DNA from 3 places in the Photobacterium sp. ABD4_091 genome. Region 2 is predicted to be linked to each of the others. Evidence: riboswitches for the same ligand, from Rfam matches in the RefSeq annotation. Region 2 holds a riboswitch; each other region holds the start of a gene.
What was found. Region 2 has a riboswitch for cyclic di-GMP ahead of ACXAGQ_RS11835 (lytic polysaccharide monooxygenase). Riboswitches for the same ligand answer to the same signal wherever they lie in the genome.
Positions count from the first base shown of each region.

Region 1: another riboswitch for cyclic di-GMP. It lies ahead of ACXAGQ_RS14230 (TfoX/Sxy family DNA transformation protein); the one in region 2 lies ahead of ACXAGQ_RS11835 (lytic polysaccharide monooxygenase).
Region 3: another riboswitch for cyclic di-GMP. It lies ahead of ACXAGQ_RS15905 (glycosyl hydrolase family 18 protein); the one in region 2 lies ahead of ACXAGQ_RS11835 (lytic polysaccharide monooxygenase).

Region 1 covers NZ_JBSWWQ010000001.1:3,104,314-3,111,511, reverse strand. Annotated here, with positions in the region: gene ACXAGQ_RS14250 (heme/hemin ABC transporter substrate-binding protein) at 1-712, shown strand, start outside; gene ACXAGQ_RS14245 (FecCD family ABC transporter permease) at 746-1,783, shown strand; gene ACXAGQ_RS14240 (heme ABC transporter ATP-binding protein) at 1,780-2,601, shown strand; gene ACXAGQ_RS14235 (substrate-binding domain-containing protein) at 2,983-3,987, shown strand; cyclic di-GMP riboswitch class I at 4,191-4,295, shown strand; gene ACXAGQ_RS14230 (TfoX/Sxy family DNA transformation protein) at 4,420-5,010, shown strand; gene ACXAGQ_RS14225 (hypothetical protein) at 5,230-5,622, shown strand; gene ACXAGQ_RS14220 (carboxymuconolactone decarboxylase family protein) at 5,763-6,350, shown strand; gene lpdA (dihydrolipoyl dehydrogenase) at 6,362-7,198, shown strand, end outside.
Region 2 covers NZ_JBSWWQ010000001.1:2,552,857-2,560,054, forward strand. Annotated here, with positions in the region: gene ACXAGQ_RS11790 (SEFIR domain-containing protein) at 1-322, shown strand, start outside; tRNA gene ACXAGQ_RS11795 (tRNA-Ser) at 728-818, shown strand; RNA gene ACXAGQ_RS11800 (RtT sRNA) at 865-993, shown strand; gene ACXAGQ_RS11805 (IS3 family transposase) at 1,048-1,890, opposite strand; gene ACXAGQ_RS11810 (hypothetical protein) at 1,890-2,048, opposite strand; partial or broken gene ACXAGQ_RS11815 (transposase) at 2,112-2,396, opposite strand; partial or broken gene ACXAGQ_RS11820 (nitrite reductase (NAD(P)H)) at 2,447-3,082, shown strand; gene ACXAGQ_RS11825 (hypothetical protein) at 3,176-3,547, shown strand; gene ACXAGQ_RS11830 (bifunctional protein-serine/threonine kinase/phosphatase) at 3,477-4,967, shown strand; cyclic di-GMP riboswitch class I at 5,192-5,323, shown strand; gene ACXAGQ_RS11835 (lytic polysaccharide monooxygenase) at 5,413-6,921, shown strand.
Region 3 covers NZ_JBSWWQ010000002.1:374,463-381,660, forward strand. Annotated here, with positions in the region: gene ACXAGQ_RS15900 (hypothetical protein) at 105-3,137, shown strand; gene ACXAGQ_RS15905 (glycosyl hydrolase family 18 protein) at 3,226-5,829, opposite strand; cyclic di-GMP riboswitch class I at 5,987-6,069, opposite strand; gene parM (plasmid segregation protein ParM domain-containing protein) at 6,790-7,198, shown strand, end outside.

The sequences.
Region 1 (7,198 bases), 550 kb from region 2:
ACTTGTTGCCGTTGATGTCACCAGTAAAACAATGGCCAATGATGACACGCCGGTACTGGGCTACCACCGCCAGCTTTCAGCCGAAAGCTTGATCGCCCTGAACCCTACTCGTCTGGTTGGTTCAAGTGAGATGGGGCCAAAGACAACCTTGGATCTGATTAAGCAAGCAGGTATCGAAGTGGATGTGGTCAACTCGGGTGAAACCGTCGATGATCTGCTGGCTCGAATTCAGCAAGTGGGTGCATTGACCAACACGGAAAAAGAAGCACGCGTACTTCAAGAGCAAGTGCAGGCAAAAGTGGATACCATCAACCAAAACCTAGCAAAGCACACACACAAGAAGAAAGTCTTGTTCCTGATGATCCACGAAGGTCGCCCAGCCAATGTCTCTGGCCGTAATACCACCGCTGACAGTGTGATTCGTCTTGCAGGTGGCATTAACCCAGCCGCAGGCGCCGTCGAGTCTTACAAGCCAATATCACTCGAATCCATGGTTGAAATGCAGCCTGATATCATCTTGCTAAGCTCTCGCACACTCAGCCAAATTGGCTCTGCTGATGATTTGTTGAAGAAGATGCCTTTGCTTGCTGCAACGCCTGCAGCCCAGAACAAAGCAGTTGTAACCATTGATGGTACAGCGCTTATTGGTGGACTTGGCCTGAAAAGCCTGAGTGAAGCAGAACGCCTGAACCAAGTGTTTTACAACAAATAACCGTTTGCCGTTCATCAAAGCAGTATATTTATGATGCAGTTACAACGAACCCCTGCCAGCATCGTTTTTCCTGTTGGCCTGACATTACTGGTATTGGCTCTCACCTCATCGATTGCGGTGGGCCCAATGAATATCAGTTTTGCTGACAGCTTCAAAGCGCTACTACCTATTCAGCTGGATTTACCAGCTCATATTGAGATCGTTATTCACCAAATACGCCTCCCCCGGACTTTACTGGGCATGGCCATCGGTGCCATTTTGGCACTATGTGGTGCTGTTATGCAGGGGCTATTCCGCAACCCCCTCGCCGATCCTGGTATCATCGGTGTTTCTGGCGGTGCTAGCCTTGGGGCAGCGCTGTCCATTGTGATATTCGCACCTTTGGCAGCAAGCTTTCCGCTATTGCTAACACTGGGGACAGTACCTGTTTTCGCCTTCATTGGCGGTGCCGTCAGTACTTTTTTGGTCTACCAGCTCGGCACAGATAAAAACGGCACATCCGTGACCATTATGTTGCTCGCCGGTGTCGCCATCGGCGCCCTATCAGGCGCTGCGCTTGGCTTAATGAACTATTATGCGGATGACCAAGCCCTGCGTGATTTGTCGTTATGGACAATGGGGTCCCTAGCTGGCGCTACTTGGCCAGGAATTGGCCTTGCCTATATAACCCTGTTCGCCTTGCTGTTCTCTTTTGATCGCAATGCAAACGCGCTAAACGCCTTTTTACTCGGCGAAGCGGAAGCCAAGCACCTTGGGGTGAATGTCCAACGCTTGAAGCGCATGTTGATCTTGCTGTGTGCCGCAGGTGTCGGGATTGCCGTATCGCTAACCGGGGTTATTGGCTTTGTCGGACTTATCGTACCACATATCGGCCGTATGATTTCAGGGCCGAACCATAAAACCTTGTTACCTCTGTCCGCTATGCTTGGCGCTCTGATCTTGCTTGTTGCTGATATGCTTGCCCGTGTTGTGGCTGCGCCAGCAGAGCTGCCTGTCGGTATCATTACCGCCCTATTAGGCGCACCATTCTTCATTTACTTACTGATCAAGCAAAGAGGCAGATTGTCATGAGCCAGCAAGCCAACTCAGCCCAATTACAGGGCGCTAACCGTGACATTGCCATTGAAGCACGTAGCTTGTCACTCAGCCTAGGGGGTAAAAAACTGCTTGATGATTTCTCGCTGCAAATCAAACGTGGTCAATTGACTGCACTGCTAGGCCCTAATGGGGCTGGCAAAAGTACCTTGCTAAAAGTACTGTGCGGTGAAGTCGAAGCAGAAGGTAATGTCGACCTGTTCGGCTACCCCCGGCAGGATTGGCCGCCCGCTCAACTGGCCAAACATCTTGGTGTCCTGCCTCAACACAGCTCATTAACGTTTGCTTTCTCGGCACAGGAAGTCGTTGAGCTTGGTGCACTTCCGCTTGAGTTACCAAATGCCCAGACTAAGCAAATTGCGCATGAAAAGATGGATATGGTCGGTGTGACCGATCTTGCTCCCCGGCTCTATCCAACCATGTCTGGTGGTGAGAAACAACGTGTGCACTTTGCCAGGGTACTCACCCAGCTAAGTCAAGCAGGTGAAAACTGCATACTGATGTTGGATGAACCCACTTCAGCGCTTGACCTTGCCCACCAGCACAACGCTTTGCTTGTTGCTAAGCAAATGGCAGAGGCTGGAGCCGCCGTGATTATCGTTATTCACGACCTTAACCTAGCAGCCCAGTATGCAGACCGGCTTGTTATCATTAACCATGGCAAGATACAAGCCGATGGTACACCGCAGCAGGCACTGACGGCCGAAACCATAGAGTCTGTCTATGGCTGGCCAGTATGCATCACCCAGCACCCCGTCGATGGCTACCCTATTGTCTTGCCGGCAGCGGCCTAGTCAGCTTAACCAAATTGCATAGAAATAATTATCAGCAGGGCTAATTTTTGGTCCTATTGCCTTCCTATCGAGCAAAAAATCGAATGCAAGCAACGAAAAATGCAATTTGAGATAACAAGCATTGCACTCTCGGTCACACTAAGTAAAATGTGAACGCAAGCGATTAAACCATGCAACATGTGCGATATGCATATCATGCATGCAGCAAAAATGTCAGTTCAGAGCCGCCCATTTGAGATGCGGCCTTTTGCCGTTTCTGCTTTTCGTACCCAACAGAACAATGAGCTACTCGAATAGAAGACCGTGACCTAGTTCATTTTTCTGTTGAGTAAATGATTAATTTATAAGGTTCTCTGACCTTTCATTATTAGAAGAATAACTATGGCAACGATTAAAGATGTTGCACGTATGGCTGGTGTATCAACAACCACAGTCTCTCACGTGATAAACAAAACTCGCTTCGTCGCAGAAGCAACCCAAAAGAAAGTGCTGGCTGCGGTAGACGAGTTGAATTACGCACCAAGCGCAGTTGCGCGAAGCCTTAAATGCAACTCAACCAAAACCATTGGCATGCTGGTGACCAAGTCAACCAATCCCTTCTTTGCGGAAGTTGTCCACGGCGTTGAGGAGTTCTGCTACGGAGCAGGCTACACCCTGATCCTGTGTAATACAGAAGGGAACCTGTCTAAACAGCGTGATTACCTACGCATGCTGGCCGAAAAGCGTGTAGATGGCTTGCTTGTTATGTGTTCAGACCTAGATGAGCAGCTTTTGGGCTTGCTAGAGCGCCAGAAAGACACCCCGATGGTGATCATGGACTGGGGCCCAGAGAGCCCGCACACGGATAAAATCCAAGACAACGCCGAGCTTGGTGGCTATGTCGCGACCAAATTCTTTATCGAACATGGTCACAAGGCCATTGGCTGCCTTACTGGACACAGTGAAAAAACCGCTTGTCGCGAACGCCTGAAAGGCTTCCGCAAAGCCATGGGCGAAGCGGGCCTAGAGGTCAATGAGGACTGGATCATCGAAGGTGACTTTGAGTGTGAGTCCGCAGTTGACGCTGCCAAGAATATTATTGCGATGGAAGAGCGCCCCAGCGCGATTTTCTGCTTTAATGACATCATGGCTATGGCGATGATCAGTACCTTCCAGCAAGCAGGCATCAACGTGCCGGAAGATATCTCTATCATTGGCTATGACAATATTGATCTGGCACCTTACTTTTCGCCGCCGCTCACCACGATTCACCAGCCAAAACGCCGCCTAGGCAAGAGTGCAATTGAAATTTTGATGCACCGCGTGAAAAACAAAGAGCACGCCACCCAGGTTTTCGAGATGGTGCCTGAGCTGGTGATCCGCCACTCAGTGAAAAAATTAAACTAAGTAGCCGCCAGCGTTTACTTTTTTAACTTTCAAACGGAGGAATTTTCCTCCGTTTTTTTATATCTATTGCAACGCAGATAAAGTCATTTTGAGACAAAAATATTCCTTCAACAGCAAAATTTAGCGCAAATTTATGGAATCAACATCACACTTCCAAAGTTGCGATCAAGTTCAAAAATATCATCTGGGATATTCTTAAATTGTCACGAACAAGGCAAACCTATCGAAAGATAGGGACGCAAAGCTTCCGGCCTAAGAGTCGTCGGGTTTTATTAACTCAGTCAACTTATGGTAGCGGGGTTGCCGATGGATATAGCAACTAATGTCAAGAAAGTCTTACTTTTTCCTGACAGTGTAATGTATTGATATTTGCTATTCTTCAATCCTCGCTCTGTTGTTAGGTGACCCAAGAAATTTTCACCGAGAAGAAGCATGGACAAACCAATTTTAAAAGAATCTTTACGCCTGTTTAGTTGTTTCGATAACGTTAAGTCACGCTCAATGTTTGGTGGTTTTGGGATTTTTGCGGGTGAAACAATGTTTGCACTCGTAGTAAATGACAAACTCCATCTTCGAGCCAACGCACAAAACGAACAAGACTATAAAAAGGCGGGGCTTAAACCATATATCTATAAAAAACGCGGCTTTCCAGTTGTAACCAAACATTACGCGATACCCGATGAATGGTGGAATGACACTGGCAAGATTATCGAACAAGCCTCTCGCTCTCTTGATGCCGCAAAAGTCGATAAAGAGACCAAAGAAAAAGCATCACCAGATCGAATAAAAGACCTACCAAACCTTCGCCTTGCGAATGAAAGAATGCTTAAGAAAGCAGGTATTTGTTCGGTTGATGAATTAATGGAAGCGGGCTCTATCAATGCCTTTAAAGCATTACAAGATACTCACCAAGGGACTGTGAGCATTGATTTGCTCTGGGCTCTAGAAGGGGCAATTAGCGGGAAACACTGGTCCGTTATTCCAAAAGACAGGCGATCTGAGTTGCTAGCAAAATTAAGCTAGCGAGATAAGTTGCATATATATAAAGAGGCCATTACGGTCTCTTTTTTGTATTTTTTCGACACTTACACGTGTCAATATTCAATCATTTCATTGACAACTTTTTGTCAATTTTCGTTAAAAATTGAATCATCTCACAACGCTGTTTATAAAACGCTCAACACCCTTTTATTGGACACTCACCCTAGTAAAATATGTTTCAAAATAGCACCGGGGGTAATTATGAACTGTTCCAAACCTTTTCCAGGGCAAAGCGATCAAATGTTCAAGGATAAGTTTGGCAAGTGGCCACGAATTATGCGCCTACTTGTTTTGTTCAGCCTGCTTCCTCCTCTTGTCGCTTTTATTCTTGTTCAGAATAACATCACTACATATCAGTCACTTCACAGCTTACTGGTATCTATCGCTAGCTTAAATGCGTTGTTGCTTTTTTGGGGCCTACTGTTAAAAATCAGGGCTCGCAAGTACTGGTATCGCAATTACCACATAGGTAAAACCATGCTGCTGGCCTTCGTGCCTCTAATGGCATGTGGCTATATTGTTCTGACGGAACTCTCTTCAGAGAAAGTGATCACCCAGTCCAAAGCTCAAACTGTACAAATATCGGTCAACTAAACACTTATTTCTGTCCACGAGTGAAATAATTTACTTCCTAGTAAGGTCTTTGTCTCATAACTATCTGATAATTTCGGTAATAATTACCACCGCTATCCTGATAGGCTCACAGTAGCATAACAAAGAGACAAGGGGTCACCGTGCGCATTTCCGCCAAAGAAAACTACTCACTATTTATCAAGCCACTTCTGTGGCTGCAAAAACGCCATTACGGCAAAGTTTTGAATCCCGCTAAGCTGTGGGGTCGCCGCCCTACGTTATTTTGGCTTGTCGCTGGTTTCTTCGGCTACCTGGATCGCCGCTCATCCCCATTAAGCCCTGTGACTCGCTCACTGGTTTGTGTCAGGGTTTCCCAGCTAAACGACTGCGCATTTTGTGTCGATGCCAATGGCATGAAGCTTGCCGAGCGTTGTGATTCTGTCGAGAAAATCAAAGCGCTTGCCAACTGGCAGCAAAGTGAACTCTTCAATGAGCAAGAGCGGGCAGTATTGGGTTATGTAGAAGCGATGACCATCACAGGGCAGCGCGTTACCGATGAAATGCTTTCAGATTTAAAACAATGGTTTGATGAAGATGCTATTGTTGATTTAACCGCGCTGGTTGCATTTCAAAACCTGTCGGCAAAATTTAACACTGCACTTGATGTACCTGAGCAAGGATTTTGTTCACTCCCGATCCAACCTGGTGGACAGCAATCCGCTGATGCCCCTACTCATACGGACAAATAAAGGAGCAAATTATGGACAGAAAAAAACTGCTGGTTGTCAGCGTAGTTGTGTCATTGATTGCTGTTTGGTTTGCATTTGATCTTGGCCAGTACTTTACCCTTGAACAAGCCAAGGCACAGCAAATCGCACTGACTGACACCATCCATGCCAAGCCTTTCCTCTCAAGCATGGTCTACTTTGTTCTTTACATTGTTGTCACCGCACTGTCTTTACCGGGTGCAGCGATTATGACTTTGCTCGGTGCAGCGCTATTCGGTTTCTGGTGGAGCCTACTACTGGTTTCTTTTGCCAGCACGATTGGTGCTACCCTCGCCTTCTTGTTTAGTCGCTTCATCCTGCGTGACTGGGTACAGGCTAAATTCGGCCACCGCCTATCCGCAATTAACCGGGGCATTGAGAAAGACGGTCCGTTTTACCTGTTCACACTGCGTTTAATACCAGTATTCCCGTTTTTCATCGTTAACTTGCTGATGGGTTTGACGCCAATTTCTACCCGCATGTTCTATCTAGTCAGTCAGCTGGGTATGCTAGCCGGTACTGCTGTCTACATTAACGCCGGTACCCAGTTAGGCCAGATAGACAGCCTAAGCGGCATAATCTCTGCGCCCGTATTGGTATCGCTGGCACTACTGGGTATCTTCCCGCTGATCGCCAAATCCGTCATGCAAATTCTCAACAAGCGCCGTGTTTACGCTGAATGGGACAAGCCAAATCATTTTGACCAGAACATGATCGTCATTGGTGCAGGCGCAGGTGGTTTGGTTAGCGCGTATATCGCGGCGGCGGTAAAAGCCAAGGTGACTCTTATTGAGCGCCATAAAATGGGGGGTGACTGCCTCAATACCGGT
Region 2 (7,198 bases):
TAGAGCAGATATTACTTTTAAAGATGTTACTCAAGCAGAGACATTAACCTTCATGATGTCATTAGTAAGGCAGGTAAGATGGTATCCAGCAACTCTTCATTACGCCGTGCATTATGAAAAGTTCCCGTTCTTTGTTAGGGCTGCACAACATAAGAACTTTAAGAAATTGGCAACTGTTACTGGTATCTCAACAGGAGATGAGTTAAGAGATAAAGTGAAGACTATGCTTGAAGGAATGCAACAGTCTTACTCTAGAACGTTCTTTCATGCCCCTGATTTTGATGAGCTGATGAACTTAGAAAACTTGGATACAATCAAGTAGGCAAACTCTTAGCTCTAGTTCATGTAGTAGGAAGTGAAGTTGTTTGGAGTCCCTAGATACACTGTGAGGCAGATTGAAGTTACTCAAAAGGAAACGGGACTCCTAAACCTTTTAAACTCCCTTCTGCTAAATGTGGGTAAGTTTAGTGCATCATAACTACTTTCTAATCAGTTGATTCAAATGAGTGAAAACAGCTCTAGTAATGAGGTACAAACCTAGGTACAATCCGTCCCGTTCTTAAGTGAGAACTTACATTAAGCATGATAAGCGACTAGAGCTAAATCATTGTTTTATGAAGGTAGAGTGACTCCTATAGACCGAGCGAGTATGTACGAGCTAGAGGCTATAGAATCGAGGGTTCGAATCCCTCCCTCACCGCCATCATCCTTTGCGGTGATACAATTCGGAGAGATGGCTGAGTGGTTGAAAGCACCGGTCTTGAAAACCGGCATACGTTTGTAGCGTATCTAGGGTTCAAATCCCTATCTCTCCGCCACATTCAAAAAAGCCAGCTTAACTGCTGGCTTTTTTACATCTATAGCTTGGCAAAGAAAGTGATAGGGTGAAGAACCTAGACAGGGTTCAGCCGAGCGTAGCGAGACAACGTTGCTAGCCGAAGGCGTAGTAAAGCAACGGCCCGTAGGGCGAAGTAAATCCCTATCTCTCCGCCACATTCAAAAAAGCCAGCTTAAATTGAAGTGACCCCGTAAAGTTGGACATTTCTGTTAAGCGGCTTTCAAGGCCTGATTTCGATACTCTATCGGAGTCAGGCCTTTTAGTTTCGCTTTGATACGCTTTGTATTGTAGTACTTGATGTATTCTTTAATCTGCTCTATCAAGTCATTCGCATCTTCAAAATTTCGATTGTGATACATCTCTGTCTTAAGCAGGGCAAAGAAGTTTTCAGCGACAGCATTATCTAAGCAATTGCCCTTTCTCGACATACTTTGTACTAACCCATTATCACGCATTTGCTTCTGATAAGCTCGATGGCGATACTGCCACCCCTGATCACTATGTATGATTGGCTTTGACTCTGGTTTTAGTTTTGAAATCGCTTCCGCAAGCATATCAGTAACCAACGGTAAGCTAGCATTTTTCGCGACTTTATAGGTAATACCCTCTCGAGTAAACAAGTCCACCACTGGTGATAGATACACTTTCTGTCCTTTGACTTTAAACTCTGTCACATCTGTAACCCACTTTTCATCTGGCTTGGTCGCACTAAAATCTCTTTCAAGAACATTAGGGGCAATATTTCCACACTCACCACGATATGAGCGATACTTCTTGGGCCTTACCGTCGACTTGAGGCTTAGCTGGGCCATAAGCTTTTGAACTGTCTTATGATTCAGCATGATATTACGCTTCCTTAGTTCTAGGTAAATTCGTCGATAACCATATCTGCCCTTATGCTCGTGATAAATTGACTGTACCAGTTGCCTTTCATTCTCATAGCTATCAGGACACTTACTCGCTTTCACCTGATAATAAAATACGCTTCTTGCAAGATTGAGAGCACGAAGTAAGTGCTTCAGTGGGTACTTGTTTTTGAGAGTTAGAGCGATTACCGTTTTTTCTTTGTTCGACGGTTCTTCTCCTGCTCCAACTCTTCCAGCTTTTTTAGAACAGCATTCTCAGCCCGTAAGTAGGCGAGTTCTTCTCTTAATTCCTCAAGAGTCATTTCACTATCTGGCTTGGATGCAGGCTGAGGTTGCTGTTTCATAGGAGGCCTTCCTTTAGGGTGCGATTCGAGCCCTTTAATACCTTGCTGGTTATACCGCTTGAGCCAAACAGAGAGTATTCCAGGGGACGAAAGATTTAAGACAGCACTAGTGTGCGCGATAGACCAGTTATTCGTCCACATTAGTTTCAATGCTGCTAACTTGGATTGGCTTGTCGGCGCCTGAGTTGCGCGTAAAAATGAACGATTGCCATGTATAGAAAAGACTTGTGCCCAGTACCTAATTTGGCTCGAAGAGATGGAATGTTGTTTAGCTAGGCTGTGAGATGACTCGCTACTTAAGCATTTCTTGGCAATAGCACACTTGAAATCGCGACTGTATTTGGACATAAAAAGACCCCCAATAATTGGTTGTCCAACTATTGGGGGTCAGTTCAATCCTGGTTGATGCCGGGTTTGAAACTGGCCATGCCTATGGTAAGTCGGTGCGGACGGTGAAGTCTTGTGTCGGGAGCACCTGGTGCCGGTATGGGGTCGATGACAGTGTTGGTTTTGCCATAGATCTCGAGCACCGCTACAAAGGCTTGCGGGCACCGCACAAACTCAAGTTTGCTGTCTCGGGCTGTACCCGTGAGTGTGCCGAGGCCCAGTCCAAAGATATCGGTGTTATTGCAACGGAAAACGGCTGGAACCTCTATGTGTGTGGTAACGGTGGCATGCGCCCGCGCCATGCAGATTTGCTGGCCAGCGATCTGGATGCAGAAACATTAGTCCGCTATGTCGACCGTTTTCTGATGTTCTATATCCGCACGGCTGACAGGTTGCAGCGCACTTCGGTGTGGATGGAGAACCTCGAAGGCGGTTTGGAGTACCTGAAGAAAGTGGTGATTGATGATCATTTAGGCCTTGGTGAAGAGTTAGAGCAGGAGATGGCACGCACCTTGGGTCAATATCAATGTGAGTGGAAAACAACCCTCGAGTCACCTGAGAAACTTCAGCGCTTTAGGCATTTTATCAACAGCGAGCAGCAAGATAGCCAACTGGCCTATGTCACCGAGCGCGGGCAGCTAGCCTAGCAGGCCGGGAAAATAATCGTAACTGCAGCAATTACTCTCAGAAACAATTACTTTCAGGAATAATTACTGTCAGAAAAATAGGGTGGAACGTGGATGAGCGAAACAATGCAGCCTGGAACAGCCCATAGCCAAATGCCAGCGAACCGAAAATGCCTCAGGCAAACGGATACCCTCGAACTGAATATCGGGGGCTACTCGGTGGCGGGATGTAAACCAAGTAACCAAGATGCTTTTGCGGTTTACCAGCCCGTGCGGCGTGAAGAACTGCTGCACAAAGGCGTGGTTGCTTGCCTGGCTGACGGGGTGAGTTGCAGTGCCCAAGCCCAGCTGGCGAGCCAAATTTGTGTCACCCAATTTATCGAAGAATACTACGCAACGCCGAAGACTTGGGGGGGTGAAACAATCAGCTGGCAAGGTATTGCATGCCCTGAACCAATGGCTTTTCCATCAGGGCAGCCAGAGTGAGCTTCAGCACAATGGTATGGTGACGACGTTCTGTGCGGTGATCATCAAATCCAATACAGCCTATGTCATGCATGTCGGTGATACCCGTGCCTACCTCTACCGCAACCAGGCGTTAATCCAGCTCACCCAGGATCACCGCCGCCATCAATACGGCCAGCAATATTTCCTCACCCGTTCATTAGGGATGGACAGCCATATCGAGGTGGATTTCCAGCAACTGCGGCTGGAAAAAGGAGACCGCTTGCTGCTGGCAACCGATGGTGTCCACGAATGGGTGGATGACTCAAAGCTGCTGCAGGCGCTGTCTTCAGCAAGCCCCGTTGAGCCGCTGTCCGAACAGTTGGTTGAGGAAGCGCTAGCGGCAGGAAGCCAAGATAATGTGTCGAGCTTACTGATTGATGTGAATGCCTTGCCGGTATTGACCATGGATGAGTACATAGGTGAGCTGACAAAGCGGGTGATCCCGCCGGTGATGGAAGAAGGGAACCGAATTGACCAATACCGAATACTACGCGTGTTGCATAGCGGTCCACGTAGCCATATTTACCTGGCAGTGAGCGAATTTGATAATCAACGTTATGTGTTGAAGATGCCATCATTGAACTTTGCCGAGGATTACCAGTACCTGCAGGGCTTTGTGCGTGAAGGCTGGGTCGGGGAGCAGGTATCCCACCAGAGAATAATGAAAATCCATCCTTTTTCTCGTCACTCTCCTTTTCTGTATCATGTTTGCCAATGGGTAGAAGGAAAATCATTGCGACAATGGATGGACGATAACCCTAAACCGGATATTGAAAAAGTACGGGTAATGGCTGAGGAGATAATTAAGTCAATTCGTGTGATGCAGCGCCATCGGCTTATTCATCGTGATATTAAGCCAGAAAATTTAATTGTTGACCAATTTGACCAAATCGTCATTATTGATTTTGGTTCCGTTTATTCTGAGCATTTTGATGAAGTGCAAACACCTATTGCCGAAACGGTACCCGTTGGTGATATTAAATATTTATCTCCGGAGTGTTTGTTAGGCGGTAAAGTCTCCATGAGGTCTGACATGTATTCAATATCTATCATTATTTACGAGATGCTGACAGGCCATTTCCCTTACCCATTTCCCAACACATTTAAACCGGCACAGGCAAATAGCCAATGGCCGGAATATATACCCCTAGAGAATTATCGTGATGACCTGCCTGCGTGGCTGGATATAGTTATTCGTAAAGGGTGTTTTGCCCGGGCTAACCAACGTTATGAAGCCCTTTCTGAGCTGAAGAATGACCTGTTCCATCCGTCTTCACAAGTGCTGAGGCAGGCAGGCAAACGGTCTTTGAAAAGCAAGAATCCAGTGCAATTTTGGAAAATTATATCACTTTGCTTGTTTTTTATTGTGATTGCTCAAATTGCCGTCATGGTAAGTTGATATTACGGGTGTGAATTACTATGTTGGAGTTATTGGTGGTGCAAATGGCTTCATGGTTTTAATTATTTCATTTCTGTCAATTTAATTTATTAATCTTAATAACTTAAAATTAAATGAGATCATCCTTCCATTGCTAATGGCTGATTTTTGCTGATATTAAAAAAAACACTATAAATATACCGAGCTCCTTCAGTCTAAACCTTGAAGTGGCTTATTTTTATATCGTCAGCTAAAGGCTAATTATCCGAAAGGGTAGGGCGCAAAACTTCCGGCCTACGGAGAAATATTTTTTAAAGCACTGTCTCTTAAAACACTGCCTCTTAAAAAATAGCCTCTAGGGTAGCGGGGTTACCTGATAGGAATAAGCAAGATCAAACGATAAGATCAACGCAGTGGCTTCTTCCCATTAGCTGGCTTCCCAAAATAATCATAATGGAAGCTAAACATGAAAAAGGTGATTAACTTTTCTTTGGGCGCTATGTCAGTCATGGCCGCCCTCTCTCCATTACACGCAAGTGCCCATGGTTGGGCCGACTTCCCTGCTGCTCGCCAGGTGATATGTGAGTCTGACGGTGGTCACTGGGGGCCATCAGATGGTTCCCAGATCCCGAATGAAGCGTGCCGTGCCGCATTTATGGAGTCGGGAACCTATCCGCTAGTGCAGAAAAATGAGTTTGCCGCATTGGTTAAGGATTATCACAACATGGATGCGGTTAAGGCAGCAGTGCCGGACGGTACTATCTGTTCCGGTGGTGATCCGCGTAAGAGCGGCATGAGTGTTGCCTCGGGGCATTGGCAGCGTACCGACATGAAAGCCGGTGAAACTTTCACTTTGCGCTACCGTGCAACGGCACCGCATAACCCGAGTTTTTGGCAATTCTACCTGACCAAGCCGGGTTACAATGCTGCGCATAGCCGTATTGGCTGGGATGATCTGGAGCTGATTGATACTACGGGCAATGTCGCAGTGACGCAGGAAGGCAATGGCCAGTACTACCTGATTGATGTGACCCTGCCAAGCGGCCGTTCTGGTGAGGCAACGCTGGTGTCACGCTGGCAGCGCAATGATCCGGCCGGTGAAGGTTTCTACAACTGTAGTGATATCCGTTTTGACGGTGAAGTGTTACCGCCTGAGTGGACGACTAAGGGCCAGTACGTCAAGCCGGGTGTCGAGGCGCAAGATGGCGATAGCGTCTGGTTCCGTATTTTCAACAAACAAGGCTCTGAAATTGTATTCGAGAAGCTGCCAATTACAGCGGCTAACGAGAACATCAATACTTGGTCTTATGATCTTGCTCAACTGATCAACGAGAAATACCCAACCGTTACTCAGGTGGGTGTGGAAGAAGCATCGGGTGATATCGTTTATCAGCCATCGGATCTGTATACCAACCAAGTCTTTGTCACCAACCCTGATTACAATTACGCGCTGGATGTGCGTGATGGGGATGTGATTGAACCCGCTCCGGTAACAGTTCAAGGCCTGAAAAGCGAATACACCCAGGGCAGCGATAGTAAAACCTACATTGATGCAACAGTCAGCTCTGAAGGCCGGTACCTGATCAACATGAAGTTGCTGGATAGCACAGGTCACCAGTTAGCGCTGGCGAGTGATATTGTCGATAACGGTAACATTGACCTATCGGTATTCACGACCGAAACAGGCTCATTCAGTGTTGTGGTAACCGCAGCTGAGCAAGACAGCAGCGAACACAAGGTTGTTGAAACCAAGCCGATTACCATCAAGGATAGCTCAGGTGGCGGTGATTACGACTATGCCTATCCTGATGGTATCGGTAGTTATGTACCGGGTGAGACAGTCGTGCTTGGCCGCGACGGTAACACCTACCAGTGCCGACCATTCCCAGAAGGTGGCTGGTGTAACATTGACTCACCGCACCATTACGAACCTGGATTTGGTTCAGCGTGGCAGGATGCCTGGATCAAGCAATAACCACCAAAGCAATAAGTAGCCATTTAATATGGCGTCAAAACGCTGGCACAAGCCAGCGTTTTTTTATGCGTTTCAGATCACAAAATAGCCCCGCTCGTAGTGATAAATCGAAAAGCAGTGTTTCCCTGGGTAGACAATGTTTATATGTAACTTGTTGATTTGATGATCTGGCTCAAACTACATGACATGAATGCTTTGTGAGGATTTATAATTTGCTCCAGATCAATTTGTTGCACACATTTCTGGTGGTAGGTTTTATTTGCAGAGAGCAAGACTG
Region 3 (7,198 bases), on a different contig from region 2:
TTGAACCTGAATAATTGCTGAACATATAATCACGGCGAAAATAAAACGGTGTTCAATGATTTATTACCACTTAAGTGGTAAATAACAGCTTGTGGCAGTATGGCATGACAATGAAAATAAAATATTCTGCGGTAATTTTAAGTTTACTATTATTTGGTTGTGGTGGAGGCGGCGGAGGTTCAAGTGAGCCAAATTCAGCCCCGAAACCACCTGAAAAACTAGAACGAACAGCAATATCAGCTCAAGACATTTCTCTAACCTTTTCTGAACAAGGTATTGCTTCCCCGCAAGTACACTATCAAGTTGGAGAGACTGAATTTAGTATCTCTGCTGGTAAACCTCATGATGTGATCGCAATTGATTCTGATTCAGGTGTGATAACAATTCTCGCAGCTGGAGAAACTGCAGTTACGGTTGTGGACAGCAGCAGTGAATATAAGACTTCAAGTACTACATTTAATGTTGTGGTTGAAAAAGCCAAGAATAACGAATTAGAACTCTCTGATATCAAGATATCGACTAGCTCTACAGAAGATGTGTTATTACCATTCTCTGGCAATAAAGGCGAAATAAAAGTTGAGTTTCAGCCTGAAGGCTTAGTACGTTTTGACCCAGAAACGGATACTATCGTGGCAGAGGGAGTACCGGGGGAGGTCGAAGTTACGCTAACTGATCTTGGCAATAGAAATTACTTAGAAACGTCTAAATCAGCCACAATAGATATTGAGGCAATTGAAGCCGATATACTTGATTTTTCGCCAATCACACGCAGCTATCAAACAGGTTTGACCTTTAATCCAATCAAGATCAGCGGTTCTGAAAGTGGATACATCCACTATGAACTCACTGACCAGGATATATCAAACCCTGTCATTACGCTCAATGAAGAAACAGGCTTGATGACTGCTTTACGAGTTGGTGAGGCTACTGTTAAAGCTACTCAGCACCTTGGCAGCGAGTACGGATATGCGAAGAAAGAAGCCATTTTTAGAGTGAGGATTGATCTTGGTGACCGTGCAAATTTAGATGTAAAAAATGCCGATATCCAGTTTGACAATAAGACGCTGTTTTCTCCAGCAGTAAACAACAGTGTCGCACCTGTCCATTATGAGGTTTTATCTGGTAATGATGTTATTGAAGTAGATGATCAAACTGGTTTATTGCGAATACTGAAAGTAGGCTATGCCGAAGTTAAAGCTGTTGATGATATCAATAAGAATTACGCCGCAGATGAACGCTCATTTACAGTGACAGTGAACCCCGCGATTCACCCAGGGATTGAAGATGGTCAAGTAACCTATACCTTCGCAGAAGATATGAAAGTATCTCCAAACATGAAGGGACAATTAGGAAGTTTAACTTTCAGTGGTGATACAAATGTCGTTTCTGTTGCTGGAAATAAACTGACTCTTCTTAAATCTGGCGTCGCTAAGTTAAAAGTTGTTGATGATGGTGGCGAAAATTATCAAACATCCACACCAGGTTTCTTGACAGTGAAAGTGCTCAAAGCTCGACAACTTGACTTTACTGTTAGTGATATATCGACATCATACGCTCCTGGACAGTGTGAGAATGCAATCTTTACTAACAGTGTGGGTAAGGTAACAGTATTACCATTAACTGATGATGATCAAAGTGTCGCTGAATACGATGCTGACAACCAGTGCTTTAAGATAAAAAGAAGTGGTGTTGCAAGCTTTAATGCTATTGCTGGAGAAACGGATAACTATTTAGCTTCAGAGCCACAACGCTTGACTGTTGTGGTTGATCCCGCTGATTCTCGCTTAAGTGTTGATGGCAATTTAACGAGAACTTATACAGAAGGTAAGCCAACTGTTCATTCTCCAGCTATCGGTGGGGGTACTGATAATTTAAGCTTTAAGTTAGTTGAAGATAAAAGTGAAAGCGATGTCATTACTGTGAATGCTCAAAGCGGGGATATCACAATTCTTAATTCTGGGCACGCTGTTGTTGAAGTGACTGACCAAGGTGATGATAAGTATGGCCCAGCCTCAACATCATTTACTGTAAATATTGAAAAAGCGGTAAACCCAGTTACTGTGTCATATGATGATGTAGCATATTCTCCAAATGGAATAATTACACCAGTAGTTGAAAACCAAGTTGGTGAAATCACATTTAGGCTGTATGAGCCTGATACATCACCAGTCGAACTACTAAGGCAAGGGCAGCTATCGATTCGCTCTACAGGGACTTTTCATGTTTACTTTGATGCTGTCGAAACACGAAACTATAAACCTGTAACAAAGCTAGCGACAGCATATGTAGATTTGGCTGAAAACCCAGGTATTGATTTTCGCAATGATACTTTTGAATATGCACCCTTGAAGAAAGTCACGATAGATCTTCCTGAGGCTAAAGGTACAAGAAGGTACAGTCTACAAAGCCCTACAGGTGGCTGGGTAGGTTATGAGTTGAGGGTTCAGGAGAGTACCGGCGAAATATCACTGCAAAATTATACTCAAGGTAAACTCTATTCCTTGTGGGTAGGTGAAGATGCCAATAATCTTTACAAGCACTTAGACCCTCAACCTGTGAGTCTCATTAGCATAACGCCACCGACTAAAGGAAATGCAAACCGTGACTTTACCATCTCAGACTCATTGACTGTTATGGGAAGCTCAGTAGATAGTGATGAACCGTGGTTTGATAAAACCGAATTTGATATTGCTGGCGCTACAGTCATACATCCGACAAGAGAAGAAATGACTCAATATGGAAATGGGGTTGTTATTCCGGTTGAAGTGTTATCTTCCGAATTGTTCGGGAACTCAGGGCAGCAATATCAACGGACAGTTCGTCTACTTGTACAACGCTATGAAGGCTGTGCTTCTATTGTTAACGAGGCTAATCTGCATGAATTAATGGAACAGAAAAAAGCCGTTAATTTTTACGAAGGTAAGCAATGTGAAAATGGTCCAACAAATCTAATTTTGACTTATACAATTCTTGATAAATCAGAAATTAATAAGTTTGATTTTTATGATGGTGCATGGGAAACGTTGCAGCCGTTTGTTGTTTATCGTAGTGCTAAAGTGAAGTCTGAAGAAACTGGCATTACTGAAGAACGCTTAGTCGAGTGGGATCGAATTGAACTGAACTTGACCCGAGATTAACTTGAAGAAAACATGAAAAACAGCGACTCACTGAGTCGCTGTTTTTCTTTTCGAGGTGTTGGTTTACTTGTTTGTCACTTAGCTTTTGTTAGTCACAAGTAACAGCACCGATGTTCTCCCATACTGAAGCAACTCCTGGCTCTTCGCCTTTGGTCCACCATTTGGCTTTCCAACGGTAGTCGTTATGGTTGACCTCATCACCACCGTTGTACGCCACACCCGTGTTCCAACCAAACTCAACATCACTGATCAGTTTCCACTGATCGGCAGTCGCACTTGGCTTGTTGTTTTGTGTCCAGTACTTAGCTTCCCAGACTAGTTGGTCGTGGCTGACTTGGTCACCGGTATTGTAAACAGCACCACCAGACCAAGCAGGGTAGTTGCCAGCATTTGGATCGGTTAAGTCACACTCATTGCCACCTGTATCTTTAGGTGTCACAGTCACTGAGGTTTGCGCCTGTGCATCCAGTGCGCCGTCTGATACCAATACAGACACTGTTGCCTGCAATGTTTCAGTAACGGCAGGAGCAGAAAGGGTGAGTGATGCTGTGCCTTGACCCGAAACTAAGCTAAACCCTTGAGGGATAGTCCAGCTGTAAGTCAACGGGTCACCGTCTGGGTCATCCGCTTGGGCATTGAGGGTGAAGGTATCCTGTGATTCCACAGGAAGCTGGGCGGGTAGCGATACGCTCGGCGGCTGGTTTTCCTGCTCTGCCTTGTTGTTGATGGTTACCGTGTCGCTGTCAGTTAGGCCTTCCTCGTCTGTTACTGTCAGGGTGAAGGAATAGCTGATGTCAATATCGGTAGACGGAACGGCTATCGTTGCCTTTGCTTCGTGTTCCCCAGTAATAGCCAGGGTGTCACCAGCAGTTTGTTTCCAGGCATAACTAATAGCTTGCTGTTCCGGATCGTAGGAGTTTGAGCCATCTAATATGACATCAATTGGCCCTGTAACGGTCTTGTCAACGCCGGCATTGGCATGAGGCGGTTTGTTCTCCGGTGGTGGTGTCACTCCGCCATCACCATGGCCCAGCCCTTCGTGCATGGCATTAAGGACATCGCCATTATCGGCATCAATTTCCCATGAGAACAAGCCGGCTAAGCCATGTTGCTGGACATAGTTGCCCTTGGCTTTAACTGCTCTGGCATTATCGTAAGAGATAAGCTCCCTGGTGGTTGGGTTCCACTTGTAAGAGGCTTCTGCTTGCTCATCGTAACGATCTTCCCAGCCATTGCCTGAATGGTTGTCGGCAATGTCACGGTAATCGAGCACACCAGCCTCCCAGGTGCCATCAATGCCGCCGGTGGCCTGTCCGGTCATCGGGTTATCGCCAGTATAGTTGTGAACGCCTTTCCAGCCTCGTCCATATTTAGGTACGCCTATGACAAGCTTTTTCGGATCGAGCCCTTGTGCTAGGAGGTCATTGACGCCGCGGTCTGTGGTGTGGGTAACCGCAGGGTTATGGCTCGCATCATACAGTCCGGATTGATGGCCTAGGTTGTTCAAATCGAAGGCACCGAACATGTCGTAGTTCATCAGGAAGATGTAGTCCATATATTGCTGGGCGCGGCTGTAATCTACGACTTCGATCTTTTTGACATCGACACCGATGGCAGAAGTCAGCTCATAGGTACGGCCGGTTTCTTTGGACAAGTCATCCAGCATTTCACGCAGCTCTTTCATCAGCGTGACATACAATTCACCGTCTTTTTCTTTGTCACCAAGAGTAGGGTGAGCACCGTTACCGCCCGGGTATTCCCAGTCGATATCTACACCATCGAAGAACTTCCAGGTCTGCAGGAACTCTTTGACTGAGTTAACAAAGGTCCGGCGCTTCGCTTCATCGTGCATGAAGTAGAATGGGTCTGATAGGGTCCAGCCACCAATAGAAGGCAGGAGCTTCAAATCTGGGTAGGCTTGTTTGAGCGCCATCATCTGGCCAAAGTTACCCCGGTACGGATCAGCCCAGTCACTGACGCCTTGTTGGCCTTTTTGAAGTGCAGCCCAAGGGTCATGGATAGCGACTTTGAAATCCTCTCGCCCCGCACAGGCTTTTTGCAATGCTTCGAAGCTGCCAGGGATTTGCTTCAAGCTGTCATTGATGCCATTGCCGCCACAGATTGGGGTGAAACCGTAGATGATGTGAGTGAGGTTTTGGGCTGGGACTTTATCGATAGGGAAGGCGCGGTCATACACACTCCACTCAACAAAATAGCTACCGACAACCTTACCTGATTTATTGGTATAAGGTTTATTGTTCTCTTGCAGAACGGGTACCAACGGCGCTAAGTGGCTACCATCGGTATCGGCGATAGTAAGCTCGACGCTGCCACTTTCGCTGCAGCCATCAGCGTTACACAGTTCAACAGTCATGTCGTAGACACCACCTTTGCTGACATCAAATGTGGCGCTTTTAACGCTGCCACTGCCGGTCCAGACCGTACTGCCATCAAGTTTCACATTGGCCGTCTCTGCAGGGTCGCCGCTCCATGTTTGCCAAGAAACGGTAACGGCGACACTGTCATGTACATCAACCACGATATCTTCGTAGCTGCTGGCATCTCGGTTTAACTCGACAAGAGCGTAGGTGTGCTCACCCCAATCAATGGTTGGTGCGCCGGGTGCGGCAGCATAGCTTATTGAGGACGAGAGTAAGCCGCCAATAAATATGGCTAGATTAGACTTTTTCACAGAATGAACTCCATTTACATATAACGAGTAATGGTTTGTTGAGCGGAATAAATTGAAACTCTATTTAGAAAACGAGACAAAACAGAACCAATCAATAATGTTCACACTCCATTTGTTTTAATAAATACAAGCACAACGAAAGGGAGTAAACTCCACTTGAGGTAGCCCCGCTATCATAGATAAATCATTAGACCGGAAGCTTTGCGTCCTAAACTTTCATTTAGTTTGCCGTTGTCACAAGTACTATTAAATTAGTAGCAAAGCCTCTTATTTTGGTCAAAGAAAAATCTTTTGTTTGGTAGCAAAAAATTGTAGGTATGTGAGCTTGCTTCATGAACTTTAATGGTAAAATTAATTCAATTAAGTGTTTGAATTTAATTGGTTTGGTGATCTGTGTCTAGCAAATTGGTGCGACCAGTTTAACTCCCTGATCGCCATGCACTGCGGCCTATGGTGACAAAAAAATGTCGATATAACTTACTATTTTTTATTGTTATAGATGGCTCGGGCTATATTTTTTAGGTGAATATAGACCAAGGTAATCCATAACACTCAATCTGACACCAATATACTGTTCTTTTATTTAGGTGTTCTATGAAGCAATGGTGTTGAAAGGTATTCAGAAAATGATTTATAAAATTCAAGGACCTAATCTATTTTTATTTTAAATCAATCGCTTACTAATATCATTTGAAATAAGGTGAGGTGAATGAGCAAGAAAGTTAAACGTTAAAATTAAGTACTGTTATTCACTGGTTGTAACTAGGCTGGGTGTTAGCGAGAAATTGCTGTCAAATAAAGCTGATCGACGCACTTTCGAAGAAATTAAATGAATAACTAAGATTATTTTGTTTTTGCTGATTTGCTTCAAATCTCTCGTGCTGCGTTTGCCATTGGACTGCGGTTTATATTTACTTTCGCGTAGACAAATTACTCTCACTGAGAAAAAGCAGGAAAACAATGACGCCACGTAAATTTGCGGTTGATGACGGTTCAACCAACGTTAAAGTAAGTTGGATTGAGCAAGGTGAACTACACACCGTTATCTCGCCTAACTCGTTCCGAAAAAACTGGAAAAGTGCCGCACTGCGAAAAGACAAGAAGATCTTTAACTATACGATTGGCTCAACCAAATATACCTACGACATGACTTCAGACAAGGCGCTGGAAACAACACATGTCGATTATCAATATGATGATTTGAACCTGCTGTCCGTCCACCATGCCTTGTTACAGACAGGTATTGAACCAAGCCCGGTAAAATTGGTGGTCACCTTGCCAATAACGGAATACTACAACGGCGAAGACTGTCAGAAGAACGAAGATAAAATTGCCCGTAAGCGTGACAATTTGATGCGCCAGATCGAGC